Regions from separate parts of the Janibacter terrae genome, predicted to be linked through region 1. Evidence: predicted binding sites of a transcription regulator. Region 1 holds the regulator's gene; the other holds the start of a gene.
What was found. Region 1 encodes Rex, which represses fermentation and respiration genes when NADH is low (regulators of the CRP and FNR family bind a similar motif). Its sites were predicted from a motif close to CTTGTGAANNNNTTCACAAG; they were not measured.
Positions count from the first base shown of each region.

Region 2: a site for Rex is predicted at 12,691-12,710, ahead of V3C34_RS05260 (geranylgeranyl reductase family protein). Genes of this name have one in related genera too.

Region 1 is NZ_CP144167.1:3,241,738-3,256,894, reverse strand. It holds gene V3C34_RS16230 (hypothetical protein) at 1-198, shown strand, start outside; gene proC (pyrroline-5-carboxylate reductase) at 219-998, shown strand; gene V3C34_RS16220 (GNAT family N-acetyltransferase) at 977-1,483, shown strand; gene V3C34_RS16215 (GNAT family N-acetyltransferase) at 1,537-2,052, shown strand; gene V3C34_RS16210 (IclR family transcriptional regulator) at 2,057-2,821, opposite strand; gene V3C34_RS16205 (1,6-dihydroxycyclohexa-2,4-diene-1-carboxylate dehydrogenase) at 2,982-3,773, shown strand; gene V3C34_RS16200 (2-keto-3-deoxygluconate permease) at 3,840-4,877, shown strand; gene V3C34_RS16195 (potassium channel family protein) at 4,975-5,643, opposite strand; gene V3C34_RS16190 (acetoin utilization protein AcuC) at 5,707-6,897, shown strand; gene V3C34_RS16185 (helix-turn-helix domain-containing protein) at 7,066-7,263, shown strand; gene V3C34_RS16180 (30S ribosomal protein bS22) at 7,423-7,521, shown strand; gene V3C34_RS16175 (NAD-dependent epimerase/dehydratase family protein) at 7,698-8,750, shown strand; gene V3C34_RS16170 (lysophospholipid acyltransferase family protein) at 8,750-10,192, shown strand; gene V3C34_RS16165 (glutaredoxin family protein) at 10,201-10,449, shown strand; gene V3C34_RS16160 (redox-sensing transcriptional repressor Rex) at 10,581-11,264, shown strand; gene V3C34_RS16155 (glutamyl-tRNA reductase) at 11,261-12,535, shown strand; gene hemC (hydroxymethylbilane synthase) at 12,532-13,491, shown strand; gene V3C34_RS16145 (uroporphyrinogen-III synthase) at 13,488-15,131, shown strand; gene hemB (porphobilinogen synthase) at 15,134-15,157, shown strand, end outside.
Region 2 is NZ_CP144167.1:1,041,181-1,056,337, reverse strand. It holds gene nuoL (NADH-quinone oxidoreductase subunit L) at 1-479, opposite strand, end outside; gene nuoK (NADH-quinone oxidoreductase subunit NuoK) at 489-788, opposite strand; gene V3C34_RS05310 (NADH-quinone oxidoreductase subunit J) at 785-1,552, opposite strand; gene nuoI (NADH-quinone oxidoreductase subunit NuoI) at 1,549-2,190, opposite strand; gene nuoH (NADH-quinone oxidoreductase subunit NuoH) at 2,183-3,589, opposite strand; gene V3C34_RS05295 (NADH-quinone oxidoreductase subunit G) at 3,586-5,967, opposite strand; gene nuoF (NADH-quinone oxidoreductase subunit NuoF) at 5,964-7,277, opposite strand; gene nuoE (NADH-quinone oxidoreductase subunit NuoE) at 7,274-8,143, opposite strand; gene V3C34_RS05280 (NADH-quinone oxidoreductase subunit D) at 8,140-9,492, opposite strand; gene V3C34_RS05275 (NADH-quinone oxidoreductase subunit C) at 9,492-10,322, opposite strand; gene V3C34_RS05270 (NuoB/complex I 20 kDa subunit family protein) at 10,319-10,906, opposite strand; gene V3C34_RS05265 (NADH-quinone oxidoreductase subunit A) at 10,925-11,287, opposite strand; gene V3C34_RS05260 (geranylgeranyl reductase family protein) at 11,363-12,673, opposite strand; gene V3C34_RS05255 (demethylmenaquinone methyltransferase) at 12,792-13,487, opposite strand; gene V3C34_RS05250 (isochorismate synthase) at 13,529-14,830, shown strand; gene menD (2-succinyl-5-enolpyruvyl-6-hydroxy-3-cyclohexene-1-carboxylic-acid synthase) at 14,914-15,157, opposite strand, start outside.

The sequences.
Region 1 (15,157 bases):
GGCCGGGGCCCGGAGGGGCTGGAGTACCAGTTCTTCCTCGGCGCCGACCCCGACCTGCAGCTGCGCACCGCCGACGCCGGGCACCGCGTGCGCGTGCTCGTGCCCTACGGTCCGATGTGGATGGAGTACCTGCACGACCTCGCGCGCCGGCCCTACGGCCTGCGCCGGCTCGTCGAGACGCTCACCAACCGGACCTGACCACCGCTAGGAGTACACGGATGACAGTCGCGATCTACGGAGTCGGCGCCATGGGCGGCGCGATCCTCGAGGCCCTCGCGGGCGAAGGGGAGGTCCTCGCCGTCGAGGGTCACGCCCCCCGTGCCGAGGAGCTGCGGGTGGCGTACGCCGACCGTGGCGTCGAGGTGGTCGACGCGACGACCGCCGCCGGCCGTGCCGATGTGCACCTCGTCGTCGTCAAGCCGTACTCCGTGCCCGCGCTACTGCAGGAGCTGGCGCCCTCCCTTCGTCCCGGCTCGATCGTGCTCAGCCTGGCCCTCGGCGTGTCGCTCGCCGACCTGGCCGCGGCCCTGCCGAGCGGCGTCGCCGCGATCCGCGGGATGCCCAACACCCCGGCCCGGGTCGGGCAGGGGATGACCGTGCTCAGCCCCGCCGACGACGTCACCGACGAGCAGCTCGAGCGGGTCCGCGAGCTGCTCGCCCCGACCGGTGGGACGCTCGTCCTGCCCGAGTCCCAGCAGGGCGTCGCGACCGCGCTCTCCGGCTCGGCGCCGGCGTACTTCTACCTCGTCGTCGAGGCGCTCGTCGACGCTGGGGTCGCGCGCGGGCTGACCCGCTCCGACGCCCTCGTTCTCGCCGCGCAGGCCGCCCGCGGGGCCGGCGCCATGCTCGTCGAGACCGGCGAGGAGGCCGCGCTGCTGCGGGCCTCGGTCACCTCGCCCGGAGGGTCGACGGCCGCCGCGCTCGCGCGGCTCGAGGCCCACGGCGTGCGGCACGCCTTCGCCGACGCGGTGGAGGCATGCGCCGACAGGGCCGGCTGATGGTCGGCGGCTGGGCCGTGCGCCGCCTCACCCCCGACGAGTGGCAGCTGCACCGCGCCGTCCGCCTCGCGATGCTGCTCGACGAGCCGCGTGCCTACGGGAGCAGCTTCGGCCGCGAGGTCGGGTTCGACGAGGCGACGTGGCGCGAGCGGCTCGGCCACCCCGTCTTCCTCGCCGCACGTGGGGACGGGCTGCCGCTCGGCGCGGCGACCCTGTACACCCCGCAGCCCGGGGGTGAGCCCGAGATCGTGGCGATGTGGGTCGCCGGTCACGCCCGGGGCAGCGGCGTCGCCGACGCGCTCGTCGAGGCCTGCGTCGCGGAGGCTGCGCGCCGGGGCGCCTCGCGGGTCCTGATGCACGTCATGGCGGACAACCCGCGGGCCGCGGCGATGTACGCCCGGGCCGGGTTCTCCTTCGACGGGGTGCGGGCCGAGGACGACGAGGCGTGCGAGCGGATGAGCCGCGACCTGCGGTCGACCGGGTGAACAATCCGTGACCCGGCAGGGCAATTCGGGCCCGGGGATGAGAGACTCGCGCCATGAGTGAGATCACCGTGCGCGCACTGACCGAGGACGAGTGGGCGACCTACCGCACCCTTCGGCTGGAAGCGCTGCAGGAATCTCCTGAGGCCTTCGTCGCCGACCACGCGACCGAGGCGGCCGAGCCGGAGGAGTTCTGGCGGACGCGGATGTCCCGCAGCGTCCGCCTCGTGGCAGAGGTCGACGACGAGCTGGTGGGCGTCGCGAGCCTCGGTACCGCCCACGGCGGCGACGACGCCACCGCCGGGCAGCTCTTCGGCCTCTGGGTCGCACCCGCCTGGCGGGGCAAGTCCGTCGCGGCCAACCTCGTGAGCCAGGGCGCCCGCATCGCCGAGCAGCGCGGCTTCGGCCAGCTCTTCTACTGGGTCGGCTCCGACAACGGTCGGGCCGTGGCCTTCGCGTCCAGCTTCGGGTTCCGTCCCACCGACGAGCGTCGGGCCATGCGCACCGCCTCCGATGCCGGAGGCGAGGAGGAGATCGCCCTGGTCCTCGCCCTCGGCGACGACCGCGGCTGACCCCTCACCGGAAGAGGGAGGCCGCCTCGACGAGGCCGTCGCGCACGAGCATGAGCTCCTCGCGGGTGCCCCGGCTCACCGGCACGGTGGCGCACAGGGCGACCCTTTCCCGCCACCCCCGACCGGGTACCGGGACCGAGCAGCCGGCCAGCCCGGCCTCCGTCTGCTGGAAGTTCAGGACGTACCCCTGCTCGCGGATCGCCGGCAGCTCGGCGATGAGGGCGGACACCGAGTCGGTCGTCCACGGGGTCTCCTTGGGAAGTCGTTCGCCCGGGAACAGGGCGGCGACCTGGTCGTCCGAGTAGTCGGACAGCAGCAGCTTGCCGGCCGAGATCGCGTGCGCCGGACGGAAGTACCCCGCGGTCAGCTGGGCCCGGACCGCCCGGTCCGGCTCCCTGCCGTCGAAGAAGACGATGTGCGAGCCGACGAGTGCGCCGACGTGGACCGTCTCGCCGGTGAGCTCGACCGCCTTGTCGATGACGGGTCGGAAGCGCACCCGGTCGACGAGGTCGAGACCCCGGGGGCGCGCCAGGTCGACCAGGACCGGCCCGGGGTAGTACCCGCGGCCCCCCGGCCCGAGCATGACGATGCCGCGGTTGCGCAGGGTGTTGAGCACCCGGTACGCGGTCGAGCGCGAGCAGCCCAGGTGCTCGGCCACCTGGGTGACGTTGACGGACTGGTGGCTGCTGAACATCGTCATCACCTGCAGCCCGGAGTCCAGCGAGGACAGGTGCGGCCCGACGGGCCGCTGGATCGTGGTGTTCCGCATGGCGAACCAATATGGCCGATCCGGCCCCCGAGGATCTCCGGTTGTTCCGCAGGGAGACATTACCCAGCGGGAGTGTTGGTGCCTCACGCCCGGTGATGGCGTACTGGTCGTCAGCCGGACCGGCTCGCCCCCTTCGCACCACCCACCCAGGAGCACACCCATGAGTCCAACCTGCCCGGATCGTTTCGCCGGCAAGGTCGTCGTCGTCACCGGATCCGCCCAGGGGATCGGTGCGCAGGTCGCCGAGCGGGCGGCTGCCGAAGGGGGGAGCGTCCTCCTCGTCGACCGCTCGCCCCTCGTCGCAGAGGTCGTCGAGCGCATCGTCGCCGCCGACGGCATTGCCTCCTGCCTGGAGACCGACCTCGAGCAGTGGTCGGGCGCCGAGGAGCTGCGGGCGACCGCCGTCGAGCGGTACGGCCGCATCGACGTCCTCGTCAACAACGTGGGCGGGACGATCTGGACCCGGCCGTACGAGGAGTACGAGCCGGAGCACATCCAGCGGGAGATCAGCCGCTCCCTCTTCCCGACCCTCTGGTGCTGCCGCGCGGTGCTCCCGTCGATGGTCGAGCGGGGGAGCGGCGTCATCGTCAACGTCTCCTCGATCGCCACGCGCAGCATCAACCGCGTGCCCTACGCCGCGGCCAAGGGTGGCGTCAACGCGCTCACGGCCTCGCTGTCCTTCGAGGCCGCGTCGAAGGGGGTCCGCGTCGTCGCGACCGCCCCCGGCGGGACCGAGGCGCCGGCGCGCCGGGTCCCGCGCAACGACACCGAGCTCGGCGCCCGGGACGACGAGTGGTACCAGCAGATCGTCGACCAGACCGTCGACAGCACCCACGTCGGTCGCTACGGGACCCTCGCCGAGCAGGCCGCCCCGATCCTCTTCCTCGCCTCCGACGAGGCGTCCTACATCACCGGCAGCGTGCTGCCGGTCGGCGGCGGCGACCAGGGCTGACCCGCCCCCACGCGTTCCTGCACCACCCCTTCCCCATCCCATCCCCTGAACAACGGAGTTCTCATCATGGACAACCTCCTGCGCGCCATCGGGCGCATCCCCGGGGCGCTGATGATCGTGCCCCTCTTCCTCGGCGCGCTCATCAACACCGTCGCCCCGGACGTGCTCGGCATCGGCTCCTTCACCACCGCCCTGTTCAAGGAGGGCGCGGCGGTCCTCATCGGTCTGTTCTTCATGTCGATCGGCTCGCAGATCAACGTCAAGGCGGCCCTGCCCTCGGTCGAGAAGGGCATCGTCATGCTCCTCGCCAAGTACGGCGTCGCGGTCGTCTTCGGCCTCGGGGTCGCGTGGGTCATGCCCGACGGCACCCTGTGGGGTCTGCTGCCGCTGGCGATCATCGCCGGCATGTCCAACTCCAACGGCTCCCTCTACGTGGCGCTCACCAGCCAGTTCGGCAACAAGACCGACAAGGGCGCCATCTCGATCCTCTCGATCAACGACGGGCCCTTCCTCACCATGGTCGCCATGGGCGCAGCCGGCCTGGCGAGCTTCCCGATGATGGCGCTGTTCGCCGCGATCTTCCCGATGCTCCTCGGCTTCATCCTCGGCAACACCAGCCAGATCGCGCGGGACTTCCTCGCGCCGGGCGAGAAGCTCATCATCCCCTTCGCCGCCTTCGCCCTGGGCGCGGGCATCGACTTCCGGGTGCTGGCCGGTGCCGGTGCCATCGGCGTCCTGCTCGGCCTGCTGACCGTCGTCCTCTCCGGCGGCGCGGCCGTCGGCGGCCTCTACCTGTGGCACCTGCTGCGTCGCCACCCCCAGCCCACGCGCAATGTCCTCGCGGGCTTCTGCGAGGCCTCGACGGCGGGCAACGCGATCGCCACGCCGCTGGCCGTCGCGACGATCGACCCGTCGCTGGCCGGGATCCAGGCGACGGCGACCGCGCAGGTCGCGGCGGCCGTGGTCACGACCGCCTTCACGATGCCCTTCGCCGTGGCCTACCTCGCCAAGTGGCAGCGCCGCCGCGGCATCACCCCGGAGGCCGAGGAGGCGCTGTACGAGGGCACCGCTCCCGCGAGCGTCCCCGCCCCGGCCACGGCCTGAGCGAGGGACCCGCACGAGGCGTCTCGTCCCCCTTCGACGAAGGGGGACGAGGCGCCTCGCCACGTCCGCGCCCTGCAGTGCAGTGCCACGGGCGGTCTCAGGGTCGTGCGGCCATCCGCTCGATGAGGGTGGTGGGGCCGCTGACGATGATCAGGTCGCCGCTGCGGACCTTCGTCTCCGGCCGGGCGTAGGTGAAGTCCTGGCCGGGCGACTTCACGCCGACGACCGTCACCCCGTATTTGCTGCGGATCGCGGACTGCTCGAGGGTGAACCCGATCGCCTCCGCCGGCGGGGTCATCTTGACGATCGCGAAGCCGTCGTCGAACTCGATGTAGTCCATCAGGCGGCTGCCGATGAGGTGGGCCAGGCGCTTGCCCGACTCGATCTCGGGGGAGAGCACGTGGTGCACGCCGATCCGGTTGAGGATCCGGGCGTGCTCCGGGCTGACCGCCTTGGCCCACACCTTGGGGGCCTCGCCGTCGATGAGGTTGACCGCGGCGAGGACGCTCGCCTCGATCGAGGACCCGATCCCGAGGACGCTGGCGGAGAACGTGTGCGGCTTGATCTCCTCGATGGCCTGGACGGAGGTGGCGTCGCCCTGCACGATGCGTCCGACCCGCCCGAGGTAGCTCTCCGCCAACGACGGGTCGAGCTCGAGCGCCGTGACGCGGTTGCCCAGCCGGTGCAGCTCGGTGGCGACGGCACCGCCGAATCGTCCGAGGCCGATGACGAGGACGTCCTCGTTGTGCAGACGCATGCGGGGCACGCGGTCCTCCGTTTCGTCGGGGTGGTCGTGGAGAAAACCCTATATCCGGGTAGCGTCCAACCCATGAGCACGCAGGTGTGCGCCATCTGGGGCGAGGACTTCACCAGATACGACTTCGGTCCCGGGCACCCGATGGCACCGGTGCGTCTCGACCTCACGGCGCGACTGTGCCGCGAGCTCGGGGTCTTCGACGACGTCGAGGTCGTCGACGTCGACGTGGCCACCGACGAGGTGCTCGCCACCGTCCACTCGCGCGCGTACGTCGACGCGGTCCGCGCCGGCTCCGCGGACCCCGCGAGCGCCGACGGGACGTGGGGCATCGGCACCGACGACGTCCCGGCCTTCGTGGGGATGCACGAGGCGAGCGCGCGGATCGTGGCCGGCTCGGTCGAGGCAGCGCGCCGGGTGTGGGTCGGCGAGGCCGAGCACGGGGTGAACTTCACCGGGGGCATGCACCACGCGATGCGCGAGCGGGCCGCAGGGTTCTGCGTCTACAACGACATCGCTGCCGCGATCCAGTGGCTGCTCGACCAGGGCGTCGAGCGCGTGGCCTACGTCGACGTCGACGTCCACCACGGCGACGGCGTGCAGGAGATCTTCTACGACGACCCTCGGGTGCTCACGGTCTCGATCCACGAGTCGGGACGCACCCTCTTCCCCGGGACCGGATGGCCGGGCGACACGGGTGGGCCCGGGGCCGAGGGCACCGCGGTCAACGTCGCCCTCCCGCCCGGGGTGACCGACGGCCCGTGGTTGCGCGCCATCACCGCGGTGGCGGCCCCGGTCGTGCGCGCCTTCGAGCCCCAGATCCTGCTCACCCAGCACGGATGCGACACCCACCGCGAGGACCCGCTCGCGCACATGTCCCTCACGACCGACGCCCAGCGCCAGGCCGCGGTCAACCTGCACCGCCTCGCCCACGAGGTCTGCGACGGACGGTGGGTCGCCTTCGGCGGGGGCGGCTACGACCTGGTCGGGGCGGTGCCCCGCGCCTGGACCCACCTCACCGCCATCGCCGCCCACAAGCCGATCCCGGCGGACACCCCGATCCCGGAGCCCTGGCGCGCGCACGTGGAGAAGATCTCGGGGGAGCGCGGCCCGGAGCGCATGGGCGACCTGGAGCCGCAGGACCTGCCGATCTGGGTGCAGCCGTGGAGCATGGGCTACAACCCGCACAGCGGCGTGGACCGGGCGATCATGGCCGCCCGCGAGGCGGTCTTCCCGCTCCACGGTCTCGACGTCTGGTACGAGTAGGACCGATTTTCCGCCGCTTCCCGGCGTGTCGGGTGGACGGCGGGGGGTGAATCTGCCCTCCAGTCTTCACAGTCGTCACATCTGCCCCTATGGTTGTCATCTGCGGGGCTCGTTGACGTCTGCCGACATGGGTCGGTGGTGCGGCCCTGCGGAGATGTCGAGGTGATCATGTCCAACGATCGACTGGGTGAGGTGCACTTCCTCACAGTGGCTGAGGTCGCGTCGATCATGCGGGTGTCGAAGATGACCGTCTACCGCATGGTCCACAACGGTGACCTGCCGGCCGTCCGCGTCGGTCGTAGCTTCCGAGTCCCCGAGGACGCGGTGCACACCTACCTCGAGACGTCGTTCATCGAGACGGCCTGAGAGCTCTGGCCCGACCCGTCCCGACTCCCCGGGCGCGAGCCTCCCGCGGGAGTCGGGTAAACTCTGCCGTCTGACTCGTACTCGGTGGGGCCTGCGCCGCAAGGCCGGCATCGCTCGAGCCACCACCGAAAGCACCGATCAACACCGAAGGACGTCCGCATGGGTTCTGTCATCAAGAAGCGTCGCAAGCGCATGGCGAAGAAGAAGCACCGCAAGTTGCTGCGCAAGACGCGCCACCAGCGTCGCAACAAGAAGTGACCCGCACGAAGGGGGCCCCGACCGGATGACCGGTGGGGCCCCCTTCGTCGTCCCCGTCGTGATCCCGATCTCTCCGCGCCCGCCAGGCGGCTGAACGGCCCCCCGCGCAGGGCCGCGTGACTAGGCTGCCCACAGTGCCCCGACCCACGGGTCCATCTCCACAGGAAGGTGTCCCGGTGCCCGAGACCGTCCTCATCGCAGGCGTCTCCCGCCACCTCGGCGGTGCCTTCGCCCGACGGCTGAGCCGCGACGAGTCCGTCGGCCGGATCATCGGCGTCGACGTGGTGCCGCCACGCCACGGCATCGGCCGCGCCGAGTTCATGCGCGCCGACATCCGCAGCCCGCTCATCAGCCGGATCATCGCGGGCAACGACGTCGACACCGTCGTGCACATGGCGGTCATCGCCACGCCGCGCGCCGGCGGTGGTCGGGCGACGCAGAAGGAGATCAACGTCATCGGCACGATGCAGCTCCTCGCGGCGTGCCAGCGGGCCGAGTCGGTGAGCAAGCTGGTCGTGAAGTCGACCGCCGGGGTCTACGGGTCGAGCCCACGTGACCCCGCGATGTTCACCGAGGACATGTCCGCCAAGCGGATGCCCAGGTCAGGCTGGGCCCGCGACAGCGTCGAGGTCGAGGGCTACGTGCGCGGCCTGTCACGACGGCGCCCGGACATCGAGATCACGACGCTGCGCTTCGCCAATGTCATCGGCCCACGCATCCGCACCGCTTTCACCGACCACTTCAGCCTCCCGGTGATCCCCATCCCGTTCGGGTACGACGCGCGCCTGCAGTTCGTCCACGAGGACGACTGCGTCGCGGCGATGGCCACGGCGGTCGGCCTCCCGGGGCTCGGCGCGGTCAACGTCGCCGGCGACGGGATCATCACCGCCAGCCAGGCCGCCAACCTCGCCGGCCGTCCCTATGCGCTCGTGCCGCGGGCCGCGACCGGCATGGTCACCGACCTGGCCAAGAAGTTCGGCCTCATCGACATCGGCTCCGACCAGCTCGACCTGCTGAGCTTCGGCCGGGGTCTGGACACCACCCGCATGCGCGAGCACCTCGGCTTCGAGCCGGCGTACACGACCCGGGCCGCCTACGAGGACTACGCCCGGGCGACGAAGGGCCGGGTCATGGACCGCCTGCCCTTCGCGCAGCCCGGCTGGTCCGCAGTCCAGGCCGCCGAGGCCGCGATGCGCGCCGTGGCGCCCACACCCGAGAGCGAGAAGTGATGGCCGACCGTACCGCCAAGAAGTCCACGGCCAGGAAGACCGCCACGAAGAAGAGCGCGACGGCTTCCGCGAAGGCCGCCGCGAAGAAGGCCGCCGCGAAGAAGACGACGGCGAAGAAGACCACGGCGAAGAAGACCACGGCGGCCTCCGCGCCGCGCTCCAGCGTCGCCCTCGCGGCCGACCGCGCCGGGGGCGAGCGGGCTCGTCGTCGCACCACGCCGCTGCTCACCGGTCCCTCGGCGGAGGTGCCGTCGGCCCCGGCCGCGCGCAGCACCACGCCAGCCCGCCCCAAGAAGCCCCGGCCGCCCCGCAAGCCCAACCTCACCGTCGTGCCCGGCCCGGACGGCGGGCCACCCACCGTCCGGCGCACGACGGCGAAGCCCGCGGCCGGTCGCCGCCGACCGCCGGCCCGCAGGAGCACCTCCACCGCAGCGCGCCCGTCCGCCACGACCCCGCAGCAGCAGTCGCGGTCCGCGTCGACCGGCACGCCCGACTCCGGCCAGACGATCGTGCCGGGCCTGGCGGAGCTGCTGTCGGTGCTGCTCTCCGCCGGTCAGCTGACCTCGCGCACGCTCGGCCAGGCGGCCGGCGCTGCGGCGGGTGAGGAGTGGGAGCGGCGCTTCGCCGAGACGCTGCACTTCCTCCAGCGTCGGGTCAGGGGCGACTACGCGGTCGACGACTTCGGCTTCGACGAGGACTTCACGATCCACACGGTCTTCCCCGTGCTGCGCCTGCTCAAGGACAAGTGGTTCCGCGTCGAGGTCCGGGGGATCGAGAACATCCCGGCCGACACCGGTGCGCTCCTCGTCTCCAACCACTCGGGCACCATCGCGATCGACTCGGTCATCACCCAGCTGGCGATCCACGACGCCCACCCGCAGCGCCGCTTCCTGCGGATGCTCGGCGCCGACCTCGTCTTCCAGCTGCCGGTCGTGGGCGACTTCGCCCGGAAGACGGGCGCGACCCTGGCCTCCAACGCCGACGCGGAGCGCCTGCTGCGCGGTGGTGAGCTCGTCGGCGTGTGGCCCGAGGGCTTCAAGGGCGTCGGCAAACCCTTCCGTGAGCGCTACAAGCTGCAGCGTTTTGGTCGGGGTGGCTTCGTCTCGGCGGCGATCCGCTCGGAGGTGCCGATCATCCCGTGCTCCGTCGTCGGGGCCGAGGAGGTCTACCCGATGATCGGCAACATGAAGACGCTCGCCCGCCTCGTCGGCGCCCCCTATGCCCCGATCACGCCCTTCTTCCCGCTGCTGGGACCGCTCGGTCTGATCCCCCTGCCGAGCAAGTGGATCATCGAGTTCGGCGAGCCGATCGACACCGCCTCCCTCGGACCGGCGGCGGCGGACGACCCGATGCTCGTCTTCGAGCTGACCGACCAGGTGCGCGAGACGATCCAGCAGACCCTGTACTCGGTCCTCGTCACCCGTCGCTCGGTCTTCTTCTAGGAGCAGGTATGGATGCATTGCCCGGCGCCCGGGTCGTCATGATCGGCCGGCAGGGCTGCCACCTGTGCGAGATCGCACGGGGGGTCATCGAGGGGGTCGTCGCCGAGACCGGCGACAGCTTCGCCGAGGTCGACATCGACGCGGACCCGCGTCTGGCCCGGTACACCGAGGAGGTGCCGGTGACCTTCGTCGACGGCCGCCAGCACGACTACCACCGGGTCGACGAAGGGAGGCTGCGCGCCGCCCTTCGCCCCTGAGGGGACGCGTCCGCCCCCGCTGGTCTCGCCTGACGGCTGACTTTGTGCATTTGTTCACAAGAGCGTAATCTCGATCCTGTTCGGTCGTCAGGCGCCGCGCCCCCCGACCGGGAGAGGAGCCGAGGGCAACCGTGTCCGTCGATCAGACCGCCAAGCGGGACATCCCCGACGCAACGGTCGCGCGACTCCCCGGATACCTGCGGGCACTCGGCCAGATGACCTCCCAGGGCGTGCTGTCCGTCTCCTCCGAGGAGCTCGCCCACAGCGCCGGTGTCACCTCGGCCAAGCTGCGCAAGGACCTCAGCCACCTCGGCTCGTACGGCGTCCGCGGCGTCGGCTATGACGTGGCCCACCTGAACTACCAGATCTCCCGGGCGCTCGGCCTGACCCACGACTGGCCCGTGATCATCGTCGGGATGGGCAACCTGGGCCGCGCGCTCGCCTCCTACGGCGGGTTCGCCACCAAGGGGTTCAAGGTCGTCGCCCTGCTCGACCGCGACCCGCTCGTCGTCGGCGAGAGGCTCGACGACCTCGCGATCCAACCGATGGACGCGCTCGACGCGCTCGTCCGTCCCGGCGAGGCCTGCATCGGGGTCATCGCGACCCCCGCCGGCTCCGCCCAGGAGGTCGCCGACCTCCTCGTCGCCGCGGGGGTCAGCTCGATCCTCAACTTCGCCGCCACGGCCATCCAGGTCCCCGAGGGAGTCCACATGCGCAAGGTCGACCTGTCCACGGAGCTGCAGATCCTCGCCTTCCACGAGCAACAGCGCTTCGGGGCCAGTCCAGAGGACTTCCTGGAAGGGGCCGCCAGATGAGTCTGCTCGCCTTCGGGCTCAACCATCGTCGGGCCCCGATCTCCGTCCTCGAGCGGGCGGCGCTCGACGAGTCCAGCCTCGCCGCGATCATCGCGGCGGCGACCGCCAGCCCCGACATCACCGAGCACCTCGTCGTCGCGACGTGCAACCGCACCGAGGTCTACGCCGAGGTCAGCGCGTTCCACGGGGCCGTGGCCGACCTCACCGAGGCGATGACGTCCTCGACGGGCATCACCCACGACGACCTCAAGGCCCACCTCGACCTGCACTACGGCGACGCCGCCGTCGCCCACGTCTTCAACGTCGCCGCCGGGCTCGACTCGATGGCGGTGGGGGAGTCGCAGATCCTCGGGCAGCTGAGGGACGCGCTCGGCCGCGGCCAGAGCGAGGGTCATGTCGGCCCGAGCCTGAACTCCCTCGTCCAGCAGGCCCTGCGCACCGGCAAGCGGGTGCACAGCGAGACCGCCATCGACGAGGTCTCCCGCTCGCTCGTCGGCGCCGGTCTCGACGCCGCCCGGGAGCACCTCGGCGACCTCGAGCAGGCGCACGTGCTCGTCGTCGGTGCCGGCGCCATGAGCGCCCTGGCGGCCACCAGCTGCGTGCGTCGCGGCGTCGCCGAGCTGACCGTCGTCAACCGCACCCACGAGCGGGGCGCGGCGCTGGCCGAGCGCCTCGGCGGGTCGGCCCGCCCCGCCCACGAGCTCGTCGACGCGCTCGCCGACGCGGACGTCGTCATCTCGTGCACCGGCTCGACCGGTCTGGCCATCACCCTGCCCGACGTCGCCGACGCGCAGGTCGCCCGCGGCGGTCGCCCGCAGGCCTTCATCGACCTCGCCCTCCCGCACGACGTGGCCCACGAGGTCGCCGACCTGCGTGGCGTCACCCGCCTCGGTCTCGCCGACCTCGGTGACCTGCTCGGCTCCGACGGCCGCCTGCCCGAGGTCGAGCAGGCGCGCGCGATCGTCGGTGACGCCGTCACCCAGCACCTCGGCAAGCGCGCGGCGAGCATCGCCGGACCCACGGTGCGTGCGCTGCGCACCGCCGCCCAGCAGGTCGTCGAGCGTGAGCTGACCCGCCTGGACCAGCGAACCCCGGACATGTCGGGGGCCGACCGTGCCGAGGTCGAGCTCGCCGTCCACCGCATCGTCGAGAAGCTCCTGCACCAGCCGACCGTGCGCGCCAAGGAGCTGGCGATCGACGGCCGCTTCGGCGAGTACGAGGACGCCCTGCGCCAGCTCTTCGACCTCCACGCCGAAGGGGGTGCCCTGTGACCGCGCTCCGCCTCGGCACGCGGCGCTCCGCGCTCGCGATGACCCAGTCCGGCCACGTCGCCGATGCCCTGCGGGCAGCCGGCCACGAGGTCGAGCTCGTCGAGGTCGTCACCGAGGGCGACACCAACCGCGCCTCGCTGGCCAGCATGGGCGGGACCGGTGTCTTCGCCAGCGCGCTCCGCGAGGCCCTGCACGCGGGTGAGATCGACCTCGCCGTGCACTCGCTCAAGGACCTGCCGGCCGTGCAGGAGCCCGGTCTCGTCGTCGCCGCGATCCCCCCGCGGGTCGACCCGCGCGACGCGCTCTGCGCCCGAGACGGACTGGCCCTGGGCGAGCTCGGCGAGGGGTCGGTCGTCGGGACCGGGTCCCCGCGCCGTCGCGCCCAGCTGGCGGCCCTCGGGCTCGGGCTGGAGTTCCGCGACATCCGCGGCAACCTCGGCACCCGCCTCGACATGGTCGGTCCCGGCGAGGACCAGCTCGACGCCGTCGTGCTCGCGCACGCCGGGCTCACGCGGCTCGGCCTCACCGACCGGATCACCGAGCTGCTCGAGCCGATCCAGATGCTGCCCGCGCCCGGCCAGGGTGCCCTGGCCGTCGAGTGCCGCTCCGACGACGAGGTGGTGATCGCCTCCCTTCGCCCCCTCGACGACCCGGACACGCGCGCGGCCGTCACCGCGGAGCGCGCGATCCTCGCGGAGCTGAGCGCAGGGTGCGCCGCACCCGTCGGCGCGCTCGGCGAGGTCGTCGAGGACGTCGACGGCCCGGTCCTCTCGCTGCGGGCCGTGATCGCCGCGACCGACGGCACCGCGGACCTGCGCCGGTCGATCACCGGCCCCCTCACCGACGCGGAGGCCCTCGGCCGCCGCCTCGCCCGCACGCTGGTCGACGACGGCGCCCCCGCCATCGCCGACCTGTCAGCCACCCACCCCACCACCGCTTCGGAGCATGCCCAGTGACCCCCCAGCGCTCTGCCGCACCCGCCCACGTCGACGCCTCCCGCCGGCCGGCCCGCGTCGCCTTCGTCGGCGCCGGTCCCGGTGACGCGTCACTCATGACCGTCGCCGCCGTCGATCTGCTGGGTCGTGCTGACGCGGTCATCACCGACCAGCTGACCAACGAGGCGGTCGTCGGCTCGCTCACCTCGGGCGACGTCGAGATCGTCGATGCCAGCCACGGCGAGCACGGGCAGCAGCTGACCCACGCCTCCCGCGCCAAGCTCGTCGTCAAGACGGCCAAGGCGCACAAGGGCGGTCTCGTCGTGCGGCTCATGGACGGCGACCCCGCGACCTTCAACGGACTCGCCGAGGAGGCGCAGGCCCTCGTCAAGGCCGACATCGACTTCGACGTCGTCCCCGGCGTCTCGGCCGTGAGCGCCGTCCCGGCGTACGCCGGCATCCCGCTCACCGCGCGCTCCACCGGCGCGGTCCACGTCGTGAGCCTCACCGGGTCCAGGCGCGCGGACCTGTCCGCCTCGGTCGCCGACGACGTGACCCTGGTCCTGCTCGGCCTGCCCGACCACCTGGCCGCCGCCTTCGGCGACCTGCTCGCCGCCGGGCGCGCCGCGGACACCCCGGTCGCCGTGACCCGGGGCGGCACGACGACCGCGCAGACGACCCGGGCGACGACCCTGCAGGGGGCGGCCGACGCCGTCGCCGGGCTCGAGGTGCCCACGCTCGCGGTCGTCGGTTCGACGGTCGGGCTGCGCGACACCCTCTCGTGGTTCGAGAGCAAGCCGCTCTTCGGCTGGCGGGTGCTCATCCCGCGCACCAAGGACCAGGCCGGCCCGATGACCCGGCAGCTGCTCGGCCACGGCGCGACCAGCGAGGTCGTCCCGACGATCAGCGTCGAGCCGCCGCGCACGCCGCAGGCCGTCGAGCGCGCCGTGCGCGGGCTCGTCACCGGTCGCTACCAGTGGATCGGGTTCACCTCGGTCAACGCCGTCAAGGCCATCCGCGAGAAGTTCGAGGAGTTCGGTCTCGACGCCCGCGCGTTCTCCGGGTTGAAGATCGCCGCGGTGGGTGGGGTCACCGCCGACGCCCTGCGCGAGTGGGGCCTCGAGCCCGATCTCGTGCCCGACGGCGAGATGTCGGCCCGGGGGCTGCTCGAGGTCTGGCCGCCCTACGACGAGGTGCTCGACCCGATGGACCGGGTCTTCCTCCCGCGGGCCGACATCGCGACCGACACGCTCGTCGCCGGTCTGCAGGACATGGGTTGGCAGGTCGACGACGTCACGGCCTACCGCACGGTGCGGGCGACCCCGCCGCCGGCGCCGGTGCGCGACGCCATCAAGCAGGGCGCCTTCGACGCCGTCGTCTTCACCTCGTCCTCGACGGTGCGCAACCTCGTCGGCATCGCCGGCAAGCCGCACCCGTCGACGGTCATCGCCTGCATCGGTCCGGCCACGGTCAAGACCGCCGAGGAGGCCGGTCTGCGGGTCGACGTCATGGCGCCCGAGGCCACCGGCGAGAGCCTCGTCCAGGCCCTCGCCGACCACGGGCGCGAGCTGGCCGCCGCCGCCGTGGCCGCCGGTGAGGAGCCGACCCGCCCGAGCGCCCGCCGCAAGAAGTCGACGACCCGCCGCAAGGCGAAGGGGTGAGCGTGGGCGACGCAGCACCTCGCGGA
Region 2 (15,157 bases), 1.3 Mb from region 1:
CAGAACCCGATGAGCAGCCACGAGGCCAGGCCGACGCCCTCCCAGCCGACGAAGAGCAGCAGGTAGGAGTCGGCGAGGACGAGCAGGAGCATCGACGCCACGAAGAGGTTCAGGTAGGCGAAGAAGCGCCGCTTGTCCGGGTCGTGCTCCATGTACCCGAGCGAGTACACGTGGATGAGCGAGCCGACGAAGGTGACGAGCAGGACGAAGGCCATCGACAGCGGGTCGACGAGCAGCCCGGCCGTGACGTCGATCGAGCCGGCGGGCACCCAGTCGTACAGCTCGACCCTGGAGGCCCGCTCCCCCGCGTCCGAGGCGAGCATCGACACGAAGATCGCGGCACCGACGAGGAAGGAGCCCCACGACAGGGCAGTCGCGAGCAGGGGGCCGAAGGAGTCGGTGAGCCGGCCGCCGACGAGCAGCAGCACGGCGCCGAGCAGCGGCAGGGCGACGAGGAGCCAGGCGAGTTCGGTGATCAAGATGACCCCTTAGAGCTTCAGCAGGTTGGCGTCGTCGACGGAGGCCGACCGGCGGGCACGGAAGACGGCCATGATGATGGCCAGCCCGACGACGACCTCGGCGGCGGCGACGACCATGACGAACATGGCGATCACCTGGCCCTCGAGCGACCCGTGCATCCGGGCGAAGGTCACGAAGGCGAGCGAGGCGGCGTTGAGCATGAGCTCCACCCCCATGAAGACGACGATCGCGTTGCGGCGCAGGAGCACGGTCGACCCACCGATCGCGAAGAGGATCGTCGCGAGGTAGATGTAGTTCATCGGGCTCACCGGCGCTCACCCCCTTCGGTCGTGGAGTCGGTGTCCTCGAGCTCGCGGTACCGGGTCGGCGTGGTGACCTGGTCCCGGGCGACGAGCACGCGGTTGAGCGAGAGGTCGGAGGTGCTGCCGTCGGGCAGCAGGGCCGGGGTGTCGACCGCGTTGTGGCGCGCGTAGACACCGGGCACGGGGAGGCCGGCGAGGTGGCGTCCCTCGCGGAAGCGGCGCTCCATCCACTCCTTCTGCGTCGGCTTGGCGATGATCCGCTCGCGGTGGGCGAAGACCATGGCGCCGAGCGCGGCGACCGTCAGCAGACCGGCGGTGACTTCGAAGAGCCAGACGTACCTGCCGAAGACGAGGTAGGCGATGCCCTCGACGTTGCCCGGGTCGGTGTTGACCTCAGCCAGGCTCGGGTCCCCGTCCCAGGCGACCCGGCCGATGGCGGCGAAGAGCACGAGCAGCGCGACGACGGAGACGAGGGCGGTCAGCAGGCGCTGGCCCTTGAGCGTCTCGACGAGCGAGTCGGCGGCGTCGACGCCGACGAGCATGACGACGAAGAGGAAGAGCATCATCACGGCGCCCGTGTACACGAAGATGTGCACGACACCGAGGAAGGGCGCCTCCTGCAGGAGGTAGAAGACGCCGAGGACGATCATCGTCGTCACCATGCCGATGGCCGCGTGCACCGCCTTGCGGGCGAAGAGCAGCGCGAGCGCCCCGGGGACGGCGATGCAGCTGAGGATCCAGAAGACGACTGCCTCACCGGTGCCGGTCATCGGGCCTCCCCCGTCTCGTCGGTGCCCACGGACGCGGCGGCGTCCTGCTCGGCACGGGCGGCAGCGTGCTGCTCGACCCAGGTGCGCTGCTCGGGCGTGGCGGTGGCGACCTTGCCCTGGTAGTAGTCGCGCTCCTCCATGCCCTCGACCATCGGGTGCGGCGCGGGGAGCATGCCCTCCTGCAGCGGGGCGAGCAGCTGCTCCTTGGTGAAGATCAGGTCGGCGCGGTTGTTGTCGGCGAGCTCGTACTCGTTGGTCATCGTGAGCGCCCGGGTCGGGCAGGCCTCGATGCAGAGCCCGCAGAAGATGCAGCGCAGGTAGTTGATCTGGTAGATGTGCCCGTACCGCTCGCCGGGGCTGAAGCGCAGCCCCCGCTCGTCGTCGTTGTCGCCGCCCTGGACGAGGATCGCGTCCGCGGGGCAGGCCCAGGCGCACAGCTCGCAACCGACGCACTTCTCCAGCCCGTCCGGGTGACGGTTGAGCTGGTGGCGCCCGTGGAACCGCGGCTGGGTGGGCCACTTGACCTCGGGGTACTCCTGGGTGGCGACCTTGCGGAACATCGTCGCGAAGGTCACCCCGAATCCGGCGACAGGGGCGAAGAGGTCCGAGAAGAACCCTCCCTGGGACTCGTCAGCCACGGTGCTCCTCCTGGGGGCTGGACGGGGCGGTGGGCGCGGGCGCGTCGGCGATCGCCGTGCCGCCACGGGACGGCTCGACGAGGCGCTGACCGGGCATCGGTGGCACGGGGTAGCCCTCGGCCCACGGGTCGATCTCCTCGGGCACGACGGCCGCCTCCTCCTGGGCGCGGGTGCGGGCCTCGACCTTGGTCTCCCAGATCCACGTCGAGCCGAGGACGAGGACCGCGAGGACGGCGACGATGATCAGCGAGGAGATCGGGAACTCACGTCCGAGCAGGCCGACCGTGCCGTCCCCGAAGAAGCCGGCGTCGGCGCCGCGGATGAAGGCCACCGCGATGACCCAGGCGACGGTCACCGGGATGAGGAACTTCCAGCCGAAGCGCATGAACTGGTCGTAGCGCGTGCGCGGGAGCGTGCCGCGCAGCCAGACGAAGAAGAACATGAAGAGCCAGAGCTTGACGGTGAACCACAGCAGACCCCACCAGCCGGTGTTGAGCATGCCGTCGCCGATGGCGGCGATGCCGGGAGGCGCCTGCCAGCCGCCGAGGAAGAGCGTCGTGGCCAGGGCCGAGACGGTGAACATGTTGATGTACTCGCCGAGGAAGAACATCGCGAAGCGCATGCCCGAGTACTCGGTGAAGTAGCCACCGACGATCTCGCCCTCGCCCTCGGCGAGGTCGAAGGGCAGCCGGTTGGTCTCGCCGACCATGGTGATCACGTAGATCACGAAGGAGACGCAGGCCGGGACGATGTACCAGAGGTCGCTCTGGGCGGCGACGATCTCGCTCGTGCTCATCGAGCCCGAGTACATGAAGACCGCGACGAGCGCCAGGCCCATGGCGATCTCGTAGGAGATCAGCTGGGCCGTGGCGCGCAGGCCGCCGAGGAGCGGGTAGGTCGAGCCGGCCGACCAGCCGCCGAGCACGATGCCGTAGGCCGCGACACCCGCGACCGCGAGGACGAGCAGCGCGGCGACCGGCAGGTCGGTCAGCTGCAGGGGCGTGTGGTGGCCGAACATCCAGACCATGCCGCCGAGCGGCATGATCGAGAAGGCGACGAAGGCCATCGACGCGAAGATCACCGGCGCGATGGTGAAGATGAACGCGTCGGCGGCCTTGGGCCGCACGTCCTCCTTGAGCATCGACTTCATGCCGTCGGCGAGCGTCTGCAGCAGGCCGAAGGGGCCGTTGCGGTTGGGGCCGGGACGCTGCTGCATCCGACCGATGATGCGGCGCTCGAACCAGATGACGAGCAGCACCGAGACGAGCAGGTAGACGAAGAGCAGGAGCGCCTTGACCACCGACAGCCACAGCGGGGTGTCGCTGAAGTCCGCCGCCACCGGCTTGTCCGCCGCGGCGGACAGCGCGCCCAGCCCGGCGAGCGTGGAGAACCCGGTCATGCCGCACCACCCTTGGTCACGGAGACGATCGCTCCGGCTCGGCCGGAGAGGCTGCGCAGGTCACAGCTCTCCGAGTTGGTCGGCAGCCACACGACGTGGTCGACCATGTCGTGGACGAGCACCGGCACGGTGACCCGCACGTCGTCGGCGCTCACGGTGACGAGGTCGCCCTCGGCGACCCCGAGGCCCTGCGCGGTGACCGGCGAGACGAGGGCCCGCGGCGCCCGGGCGGTCCCGGCCAGGAAGGGCTCGCCGTCCTGCAGGGTGCCCTTGTCGAGCATGAGCCGCCAGGTGGCGAGCACGAGCTCGCCGGTCCCCGGCTGCGGCACCGGCGCACGGCGCACCCGCGGCGGGTAGCCCTGGGCGCGGGGTGCACTCGTGGACTCCAGGGAGCGGCGGGCCTCGGCGACGGTGCGGGTGCCGAGGAACTCGCCCATCTCGTCGGCCAGCATGTGCAGCACCCGGTGGTCGGGCAGCGCGGTCGTGTCGAGCGAGGCCTCGAAGGGACGCACGCGCCCCTCCCAGTTGACGAAGGCACCCGCGCGCTCCGCGTGCGGGGCGACCGGCAGCACGACGTCGGCGTGCTCGGTGACGCTGCTCGGCCGGATCTCGAGGGAGACGACGAAGGCGCGCTCGAAGGCCTGGGCGGCCAGCGGCTCGGCGAGGTCGTGGGCGTCGACGCCGCCGACGACGAGTCCGCCGAGCGTGCCGTCGGCCGCGGCCCGGACGATGCCAGCCGTGTCGAGGCCCTGCTCGCCGGGGAGGCAGCCGGCCTCGATGGCTCCGCGCTCGCCCGCGCGGCGCGGGACCCAGGCGATCTCGGCGCCGGTGGCGTCGGCCAGCTCGGCGACCGCGGCCAAGGCGCCGGGGACGGTCGCCATGCGCTCGCCGACGAGGATGAAGGCACCCTCGCCGCGCAGCGCGGCGTGGGCCGTGGCGATCGGGTCGCCCTCGGCGCCGGGGGCGCTCGCGCCGGCCAGCGCGGTGAGGACCTCGGTCTCGGTCCCCGGGGCGGAGGGGATGAGCGTGCCGCCCAGCTTGTCGAGACCGCGGGTGGCCAGGGGCGCGATCGCGTGGATCGAGGTCTTGGCCTTGCGGTAGGCCTTGCGCAGCCGCAGGAAGAGGATCGGGCTCTCCTCCTCCGGCTCGAGGCCGACGAGGAGCACGGACCCGGCCCGGCCGAGCCGTTCGTAGGTGACGCCGCCACTGGTGGGCGTCGTCCCCGCCACGTGTCGCAGGAGGAAGTCGCGCTCCTCCGCGGAGTGCGGGCGGGCGCGGTGGTCGATGTTGTCGGTCGCCAGGACCGAGCGGGCGAAGGTCGCGTAGGCGTGGGCGTCCTCGACGCTCACGCGGCCACCCACGAGGACGCCGTGGCCCTGCGCGGCGCGCAGGCCGGCCGCGGCGGTGGCGAGGGCCTCCTGCCACGAGACGACGCGCAGCACGCCCCCTTCGTCGCGGACCATCGGCAGCTCGAAGCGGTCACCCAGGTTGGCGTAGGCGAAGGCCCAGCGCCCCTTGTCGCAGTTCCACTCCTCGTTGACCTGCGGGTCGTTGCCGGCCATGCGCCGCAGGACCGTGCCCCGGCGGTGGTCGGTGCGAAGGGAGCAGCCGTCGGCGCAGTGCTCGCAGACGTCGGGGGTGGAGACGAGGTCGAAGGGACGCGACCGGAAGCGGTAGGCCGCCCCGGTGAGCGCCCCGACCGGGCAGATCTGGACGGTGTTGCCCGAGAAGTAGGACTCGAAGGGCTGCTCCTCGTAGATCCCGACCTGCTGCAGCGCCCCGCGCTCGACGAGCGCGATGAACGGGTCGCCGGCGACCTGGTCGGAGAAGCGGGTGCAGCGGGCGCACAGGACGCAGCGCTCGCGGTCGAGGAGGACCTGCGAGGAGATGTTGATCGGCTTGGGGTAGGTGCGCTTGACGTCCTCGAAGCGCGAGGTGGCCCGGCCGTTGCTCATCGACTGGTTCTGCAGCGGGCACTCGCCACCCTTGTCGCAGACGGGGCAGTCGAGCGGGTGGTTGATCAGGAGCATCTCCATCACGCCCTGCTGCGCCTTGTCGGCCACGGCCGAGGTGTGCTGGGTGCGCACCTGCATGCCCTCGCTCACCGTCATGGTGCAGCTCGCCTGGGGCTTGGGCATCGCCTTGACGTTGCCCTCGCGGTCCGGCGTCGCGACCTCGACGAGGCACTGCCGGCAGGCGCCGACCGGCTCGAGGAGCGGGTGGTCGCAGAAGCGCGGGATCTCGATCCCCGCCTCCTCCGCGGCGCGGATGACGAGGGTGTCCTTGGGCACCGAGACGGCGATGCCGTCGATGCTGAGGTTGATCAATTCGGGCCGGGCCTCGGCCACGGTCTGGTCCTGGTCGCTCGTGGCGGTCATGCGGATACCTGCTCCTTGGCGAAGAGCGTCGAGGCGGCGGGCGGGAAGAGCTCCGCGGCCGGCGTGTGGCAGCCCGCCTCGAACTCCTCCCGGAAGTACTTGACGGCGGAGGTGATCGGGCTCGTGGCACCGTCACCGAGGGCGCAGAAGGAACGGCCGAGGATGTTGTCGCAGATGTCGACGAGCTTGTCGATGTCCTCGGGGGTGCCCTTGCCGTGCTCGATGCGCTCGAGGATCTGGGCCAGCCACCACGTGCCCTCGCGGCACGGGGTGCACTTGCCGCAGGACTCGTGCTTGTAGAAGTCGGTCCAGCGGCTCACGGCGCGCACGACCGAGACGGTGTCGTCGAAGATCTGCAGCGCGCGCGTGCCGAGCATCGAGCCGTGGGCCGCGACGGACTCGAAGTCCAGGGGGACGTCGAGGTGCTGGTCGGTGAAGATCGGCGTCGACGAGCCACCGGGCGTCCAGAACTTCAGCGGGTGGCCCGGGTCGCGCATGCCGCCGGCCATGTCGATGAGCTCGCGCAGCGTGATGCCGAGCGGCGCCTCGTACTGGCCGGGGTGCTTCACGTGGCCGGACAGGGAGAAGATGCCGAAGCCCTGCGACTTCTCGGTCCCCATGTCGGAGAACCACTCGGCGCCCTTGCGCACGATGAGTGGCACGGAGGCGATCGACTCGACGTTGTTGACGACCGTCGGGCGGGCGTACAGGCCGGCGACGGCGGGGAAGGGGGGCTTGAGCCGCGGCTGGCCCCGTCGCCCCTCGAGGGAGTCCAGGAGGGCGGTCTCCTCGCCGCAGATGTAGGCGCCGGCACCCGCGTGCACGGTGACGTCGAGGTCGAAGCCGGTGCCCAGGACGTCCTTGCCGAGGTAGCCCGCCGCGTAGGCCTCCTCGACCGCGCGCATGAGGCGGCGGTAGACGTGCACGACCTCGCCGCGCAGGTAGATGAAGGCGTGGTTGCAGCCGATGGCGAAGGAGGTGATCGCGACGCCCTCGACGAGGAAGTGCGGGGCCGCCATGAGCAGCGGGATGTCCTTGCAGGTGCCCGGCTCGGACTCGTCGGCGTTGACGACGAGGTAGCGGGGGCCGCCGTCCGGCGGGGGCAGGAAGCCCCACTTCATGCCGGTCGGGAAGCCGGCGCCGCCGCGGCCGCGCAGGCCGGAGTCCTTCATCGACTGGACGAGGTCCGTCGGGTCCGTCTGCAGCGCCTGCCGGAGGGCGGCGTACCCGTCGTTGTCCTCGTAGGTCCCGAGGGTCCAGGACTGCGGGTGGTCCCAGAACTTCGTGAGGATCGGCGTCAGCGTCGTCACTTGTCGTCCTCCTTGGCCTGCTCCTGCGCGTCCTGGCCACCGGGACGCTCGTCGGGCTCGTTGACCGGGGTGTCGACGGAGCCCTGCTCGCCGACGGCGATGCCGTCGAGGGAGGCGCCGGCGGCGTCCGGGCTCGTGGCGACCGCGTCGTCACCGGGGGCGGTCCACCCTTCGCGCCTGGCCAGCTCCACCCCGCGCAGGGACGCGGGCCCGGCGCCGACGCCCTCGTCGGCCAGGCCGTCGGGGAAGCCGGCGAGGACGCGGGAGACCTGGGTGAAGGTGCACACCCGGCTCGGTCCGCGGGTCGGCGCCACCGGGACGCCGGAGCGCAGGTCGTCGACGAGCCGCACGGTCGACTCGGGCGTCTGGTTGTCGAAGAACTCCCAGTTGGTCATGACGACCGGGGCGTAGTCGCACGCGGCATTGCACTCGATGCGCTCGAGGGTGATCTTGCCGTCCTCGGTCGTCTCGTCGTGGCCGATGCCGAGGTGCTCGCTCACCGTGTCCCAGATCTGGTCGCCGCCCATGACGGCGCACAGCGTGTTGGTGCAGACACCGACGGTGTAGTCGCCGTTGGGGTGGCGCTTGTACTGGGTGTAGAAGGTCGCGACCCCCGAGACCTCGGCCGTCGTCAGGCCGAGGGTGGTCGCGCAGAAGTCGATGCCACGACCCGTGACGTACCCGTCCTCGCTCTGCACGAGGTGCAGCAGCGGCAGCAGCGCCGAGCGCGGCTGCGGGTAGCGGGCGATGACCTGCTCGGCCTCGACGGAGAGCCGCTCGAGCACGTCGGCGGGGTACGGCTCCTTGCTCTCCGAGGGCACGTGCAGGTGCCCCGAGGCGGTCTGCTCACCGAATCCTGAGCTCATCGGTCGACTCCTCCCATCACCGGGTCGATGGAGGCGACGGCGACGATGACGTCGGCGAGGTTGCCCCCTTCGCACATGGCCGCGACGGCCTGCAGGTTGTTGAAGCTAGGGTCCCGGAAGTGGGCCCGGTAGGGGCGGGTGCCGCCGTCGGCGACGACGTGGCAGCCGAGCTCCCCCTTCGGCGACTCGACCGCGACGTAGGCCTGGCCCGGCGGGACGCGGAAGCCCTCCGTCACCAGCTTGAAGTGGTGGATCAGCGACTCCATCGAGGTGCCCATGATCTCGCGGATGTGGTCGAGGCTGTTGCCCATGCCGTCGCCGCCCACGGCCAGCTGCGCCGGCCAGGCGATCCGCTTGTCGGCGACCATGACGGGGCCGGGGTTGCGCTGCAGCTCGTCGGTCACCTGCTCGACGATCCGCAGGCTCTCGCGCATCTCGTCCAGGCGGATGCAGAGGCGGTCGTACGCGTCGGCGCCGGTGCGGGTGACGACGTCGAAGTCGTACTTCTCGTAGCCGCAGTACGGGCTGAGCTTGCGCAGGTCGTGCGGGAGCCCTGTGGAGCGCAGGACGGGGCCGGTGATGCCCAGGGCGGTGCAGCCCGTGAGCGAGAGGACACCGACGTCCTTGGTGCGACCCTTGAGGATCGGGTTCTCGAGGAGCAGCTTCTCCAGCTCGCCGATGCCCCGGCGCACCTGCGGGACGGTCTCGCGGATCTTGTCGATCGCGCCGTGCGGCAGGTCGGAGGCCACGCCGCCGGGGCGGACGTAGGCGTTGTTCATCCGCAGGCCGGTGATGTTCTCGATGACCGAGAGGATCCGCTCCCGCTCGCGGAAGCCGATCGTCATGATCGTCGTCGCGCCCATCTCCATGCCGCCGGTGCCCAGGCAGATGAGGTGGCTCGAGATGCGGGTGAGCTCCATCATCAGCACGCGGATCGCGCTGGCCCGCTCGGGGATGTCGGCGGTGATGCCCAGGACCTTCTCGATCGCCAGGCAGTACGCGGTCTCCTGGAACATCGGGGTCAGGTAGTCCATCCGGGTGCAGAAGGTGACCCCCTGCGTCCAGGTGCGGAACTCCATGTTCTTCTCGATGCCGGTGTGCAGGTAGCCGATGCCCGCGCGGGCCTCGGTGACCGTCTCGCCGTCGAGCTCGAGGATCAGGCGGAGCACGCCGTGGGTCGAGGGGTGCTGCGGACCCATGTTGAGGACGATGCGCTCCTCGGGGTTCATCCCGAGCTCGCCCATCTCCTGGTCCCAGTCACCCCCCTGGACGTTGACGACGTGGCCCTCGGCGAGGTCGTCGGCACCCGGGGTCGAGTGCACCCCCGCACTGTGCGTGTACGTGGCCATCAGCTGTACGACCTCCGCTCGTCGGGCGGCGGGACGGTGCCGCCCTTGTACTCCACCGGGATGCCACCCAGCGGGTAGTCCTTGCGCTGCGGGTGCCCGGCCCAGTCGTCGGGCATGAGGATGCGGGTGAGCGCGGGGTGCCCGTCGAAGACGACGCCGAACATGTCCCACGTCTCCCGCTCGTGCCAGTCGGCCGCCGGGTAGGTGGCGACGACGCTCGGGACGTGCGGGTCGGCGTCGGGTGCGGTGACCTCGACGCGCAGCCGGCGGCCGCCGTGCGTGATCGACAGCAGGTGGTAGGCGACGTGCAGCTCGGCGCCCTCGTCGTGAGGGAAGTGCACGCCGGAGACCGACATGCACATCTCGAAGCGCAGGTCGGGCCGGTCACGCAGCGCGCGCATGACGACCGGCAGGTCGTCGCGGTGCACGTGCAGGGTCAGCTCGTCGGCGTGGACGACGACCCGCTCGAGCAGGTCACCACCCGTCGCGTCGGCGAGACGGTCGACGACCTCGTCGTACCAGCCGCCGTAGGGGCGCTGGGCGGCGCCGGGGAAGGCGATCGTGCGCTTCAGGCCGCCGTAGCCAGAGGTGTCCTGGCCCTCGCGGGCGCCGAACATGCCCCGGCGCTCGTCCCGGACGACGGGTGCGCGCTCGGGCGGGACCTCCCCTTCGCCCTCGGGCCGGACGTTGGTGTACTCGACCGGACGGTTGCCGCCGACGAGACCCGAGGTGTCGGGGAAGCCCTTGTTGGCCGTGCCGCCGAGGCCCGGACCCGTGGGGTGGACGCCGTCGGGCGCCGGCGTGCCGACGTCCTTCTTCTCGTCGCTCATGCCAGGAGGTTCCTTCCGAGCAGGCCCTCGTGGTCGTGCGTCGGGGGCTGCAGCTCCGTCGGGGTGGCGCCGAGCGCCGCCTGCTCCGCGGCACGGGCCGCGGCGACCCGGTTGACGCCCAGCGGCGTGCTCTGGATCTGCTCGTGGAGGGTGATGATCGCGTTGAGCAGCATCTCCGGTCGCGGCGGGCAGCCGGGCAGGTAGATGTCGACCGGGATGATGTGGTCGACGCCCTGGACGATCGCGTAGTTGTTGAACATGCCGCCGGAGCTGGCGCACACGCCCATCGAGATGACCCACTTGGGGTTGGCCATCTGGTCGTAGACCTGGCGCACGACCGGGGCCATCTTGTTGCTCACCCGGCCGGCGACGATCATCAGGTCGGCCTGGCGCGGCGTCGCCGCGAAGCGCTCCATGCCGAAGCGCGCCAGGTCGTAGTGCGGCGTGCCGACGGCCATCATCTCGATGGCGCAGCAGGCCAGGCCGAAGGTGGCCGGCCAGATCGAGGCCTTGCGCATGTAGCCGGCAAGGTGCTCGACCGTCGTGAGGGCGATGCCCGCGGGCAGCTTCTCCTCGAGTCCCATGTCTTGTCTCCGTCCTCGTCAGTCCCACTCGAACCCACCGCGACGCCACACGTAGGCGTCGGCGATGAAGAACGCGTTGAACAGGAAAAGCACCACGGCACCGAGGGTGAAGGCCCCGAGCTCGTCGAACGCGACAGCGAAGGGGTAGAGGAAGAGCGCCTCGATGTCGAAGATGATGAAGAGCATCGCGGTCAGGTAGTACTTCACCGGGAAGCGACCACCCTCGGATGCCTGCGGCGTCGGCTGGATGCCGCACTCGTAGGCCTGGGCCTTCGCCGCGTTGTAGCGGGCCGGGCCCACGACCAGGCTCGTGCCCACCGAGACGATGGCGAAGCCGAGCCCCAGCAGGAACAGGATGAGCAGCGGGATGTACGGGTTCATCGCTGCGCCTCGCTTTCTGACATGTGATGCACGCCACCGATCCTAGGGGTGGCCGGCAGCACGCCGACGCCGGGCTCACGCATTGGGAGCCACCTTGGTCATGAGCTGGACGAGCCGGTCGTCGAGACCGCCGCCCTTCTCCTCCGGGAGGTTGGCCATGAGCTTGAGCATGAACTTCATGAGGGTCTGGCGCGGGAGGCCGTACTTCGTCGCCAGGCGCATGATCTCGGGCTTGCCGATGAGCTTGGCGAACTGCGCGCCGAGGGTGAAGTAGCCGCCGTGCATGTCCTTCATCCGGCCGACGTAGGACTGGAGCACGCGCTCGCGGTCCGCGGCGGTCGGCCGGGCGAGCGCCTGCACGATCGTCTCGGCAGCGGCGTGACCGGCCTCGAGGGCGTAGTCGATGCCCTCGCCGTTGAAGGGGTTGACCATGCCGCCGGAGTCACCGACGAGCATGAGGCCGTCGGCGTAGAGCGGCTGGCGGTTGAAGGCCATCGGCAGCGCCGCCGCGGTGATCTCGCCGGTGATCGTGTCCTCGTTGATGCCCCACTCGGCCGGCATCGTCTCGACCCAGCGACGCATGACGTCCTTGTAGTCGGTGCGGCCGAAGGCCTCGGAGGTGTTGAGGACGCCGAGGCCGATGTTGGAGCGGCCGTCGTTCAGGCCGAAGAGCCAGCCGTAGCCCGGCATGAGGATCCGGCCGCCGTCGGGGGTGGTGGACCACAGCTCGAGGTGGCTCTCGAGGTAGTCGTCGTCGTGGCGCGGGGTCTCGTAGTACGCGCGCACCGCGACGGCCATCGGCCGGTCCTCGCGCTTCTCGCGGCCCATCTTCACCGACAGGCGGGAGGAGACGCCGTCCGCGGCGACGACGACGGGGGCCCGGTAGGTCTCGGTCTCGCCCGTGGCGCGACCGCGCTCGTCGACGACCTTCGCGACGACGCCGACGATGCGCCCCCCTTCGTCACGCAGCGGCTCGGAGACATTGCGTCCCTCGAGGAGCTCGGCCCCGCTCGACGCGGCGTGGCGGGCGAGGACCTCGTCGAGGTCCTGGCGGGCGCGGACCATGCCGTACCCGGGGAAGGAGGTGACATCGGGCCAGTCGAGCTGCAGCCGCATGCCGCCGCCGATGATCCGCAGGCCCTTGTTGCGCGCCCAGCCGTCGGTCTCCGACAGCGGGATGCCGAGGTTGATCAGCTGGCGGACCGCTCGGGGGGTGAGCCCGTCCCCGCAGATCTTGTCCCGGGGGAAGCGGGACTTCTCCAGCAGGACGACGTCCTTGCCGGCCTTCGCCAACCAGGCCGCGGTGGCGCTGCCACCCGGTCCGGCCCCGACGACGATGACGTCGACGCTGCGGCCACCCTCGGCCGCCGGCAGTGCACTGGTCACGAAACTTCCCTCAGCTGCTTGTGAAGCATTTCACGATCGCCGGGAAGCCTACTCTTTGGGAACAACGAGGCGGACACAGGTTCACCTAACCTGCGGGCGCGTCCGGACGAAGGGGGACTCAGCCCGCCTTGACGGCGCGGTGCAGGGCGACGATCCCGCCCGTGAGGTTGCGCCACTCGACCCCCGACCATCCGGCGCCCTCGATCATCCGGGCCAGCGGCTCCTGCGCGGGCCAGCTCTGGATCGACTCGGCGAGGTAGACGTAGGAGTCCGGGTTGGAGCTCAGCCGGCGGGCGACGGGCGGGAAGGCTGCCATGAGGTACTCGCTGTAGACCGTGCGGAAGGTCTTGTTGACCGGCTGGCTGAACTCGCAGACGAGCAGGCGCCCACCCGGTCGGGTCACGCGCAGGAACTCGCCGAGCGCCACCTCGGGCTGCACGACGTTGCGGAACCCGAAGGACATCGTCACCACGTCGAAGGACGCGTCGGCGAAGGGCAGGCGGGTCGCGTCCGCGGCGGCGAAGTCGAGCTCGGGGCTCTGCTTCAGGCCCTGGCGGAGCATCCCGAGGGAGAAGTCGGCGGAGGCCACGTGGGCGCCCGCCGCGCGCAGCGGGAGGGAGGAGGAGCCGGGACCGGCGGCGATGTCGAGGATGCGCTGGCCCGGCCTCGGGTCGATGGCGGCGACCACGGCCCGACGCCACAGCCTCGTCTGCCCCAGCGACAGGACGTCGTTCATCAGGTCGTACTTCGCGGCGGTCTCGTCGAACATCGCGGCGACGTCCTTGGGGTCCTTCTGGAGGGTGGCGCGGCTCATGTGCTCATCCTCGCACCCGCAGTCGTACGCTGGACCGCGACATGACCTCTCCATCGCCCGCCGACGTCCCCTCCACCTCCGGCGTCCCGCACCCCGCGCTCGTCGTGCGGACGGTGTCCGTCCCCCTCCCCCGCGTCACGGACCTGCTCGGGCTGCTGCCCGAGCCGGACGACGCGGGCGACATCGTCTCCTGGGTCCGCAAGGGCGAGGGCTTCGTCGGCTGGGGCCGGGTCGCGACCTTCCGGGCGACGGGTCCGCACCGTTTCGAGCAGGCGCAGGAGTGGTGGCGCGAGGTCACCGCCGAGGCGATCGTGCGCGACGACGTCGACGAGCCGGGGACCGGGCCGATCGCCTTCGGGTCGATGGCCTACTCGCGCCGCTCCCCCTCCGAGTCGGTGCTCGTCGTCCCCGAGGTCGTCGTCGGCCGTCGCGGCAACCTCGCGTGGGTCACGACGATCACGACCGATGCCACGGTGCCCGCCGCGGACCAGGCGCTCGCTCGCCAGCCCGCGCCGCGCGACCCGGGGCCGGTGGACTTCGCCGACCGGGACCTCACCGCGGAGCGCTGGGCCGAGGCCGTGGAGGAGGCGGTCCGCCGGATCAACGCCGGCTCGCTCGACAAGGTCGTGCTCGCCCGCGCCGTCCAGGCGACCGCGCAGCAGCGCATCGACCCGCGGTGGCTGCTGCAACGGCTCGCCGCGGACTACGACACGACGTGGGTCTTCGCGGTCGACGGCCTCGTGGGCGCCACCCCCGAGATGCTCGTGCGGCTCGAGCGCGGCCTCGTCACCTCGCGCGTGCTCGCCGGCACGATCCGGCGCACGGGCGACGACAGTCACGACCTCGCGCTCGCCGGGTCGCTGGCCCGCAGCAGCAAGGACCTCGAGGAGCACGAGTACGCGGTGCGCTCGGTCGCGGACGCCCTGACCGACCACACGTCCTCGATCAACGTGCCGGACTCCCCCTTCGTCCTGCATCTCAACAACGTCATGCACCTCGCGACGGACGTCGCGGGGGTCGTCGACGACGACTCGACCTCGCTCGCCCTCGCCGCGTCGCTGCACCCGTCGGCCGCCGTGTGCGGCACGCCGACGCCGGTCGCCGACGGGGTCATCGCCGAGCTGGAGCAGATGGACCGCGGGCGCTACGCCGGGCCGGTGGGCTGGATGGATGCCTCGGGCGACGGCGAGTGGGGCATCGCGCTGCGCTGCGGCTGGTACGAGGACGCGACCTCGCTGCGCCTGTACGCGGGCTGCGGGATCGTGGCCGGGTCGGTCGCCGGGGACGAGGTCGCCGAGTCCGTCGCCAAGCTGCTGCCGATGCGGACGGCGCTCGGCGGCTGACCCTGCGCGAGACTCGGGTCATGGCCGCAATTTCGGCCGGACAGGAGCCAATTCCCGAGTCTCGGTGACGTGGACTGCCGGGGTCAGGCCAGAGCGGCGGCGACGGCCGCGCGCACTCGCTGACCGGCCGCGCGCCGGGCGTGGCCGGGGACCGGCACCCGGATGACGCGGATCCCCGGGCTGCCGTGATGCAGCAGGCCGGCGAGGTCGTCCGGGCTGTGCGCCGTGGTCGAGGGCACCCCGTGGGCCGCGCAGAGCAACCCGATGTCACTGCCCGTGGGTGTCGTGAAGAGCCGCGTCATCGGCCCGGACAGCTCCGGCGCGCCG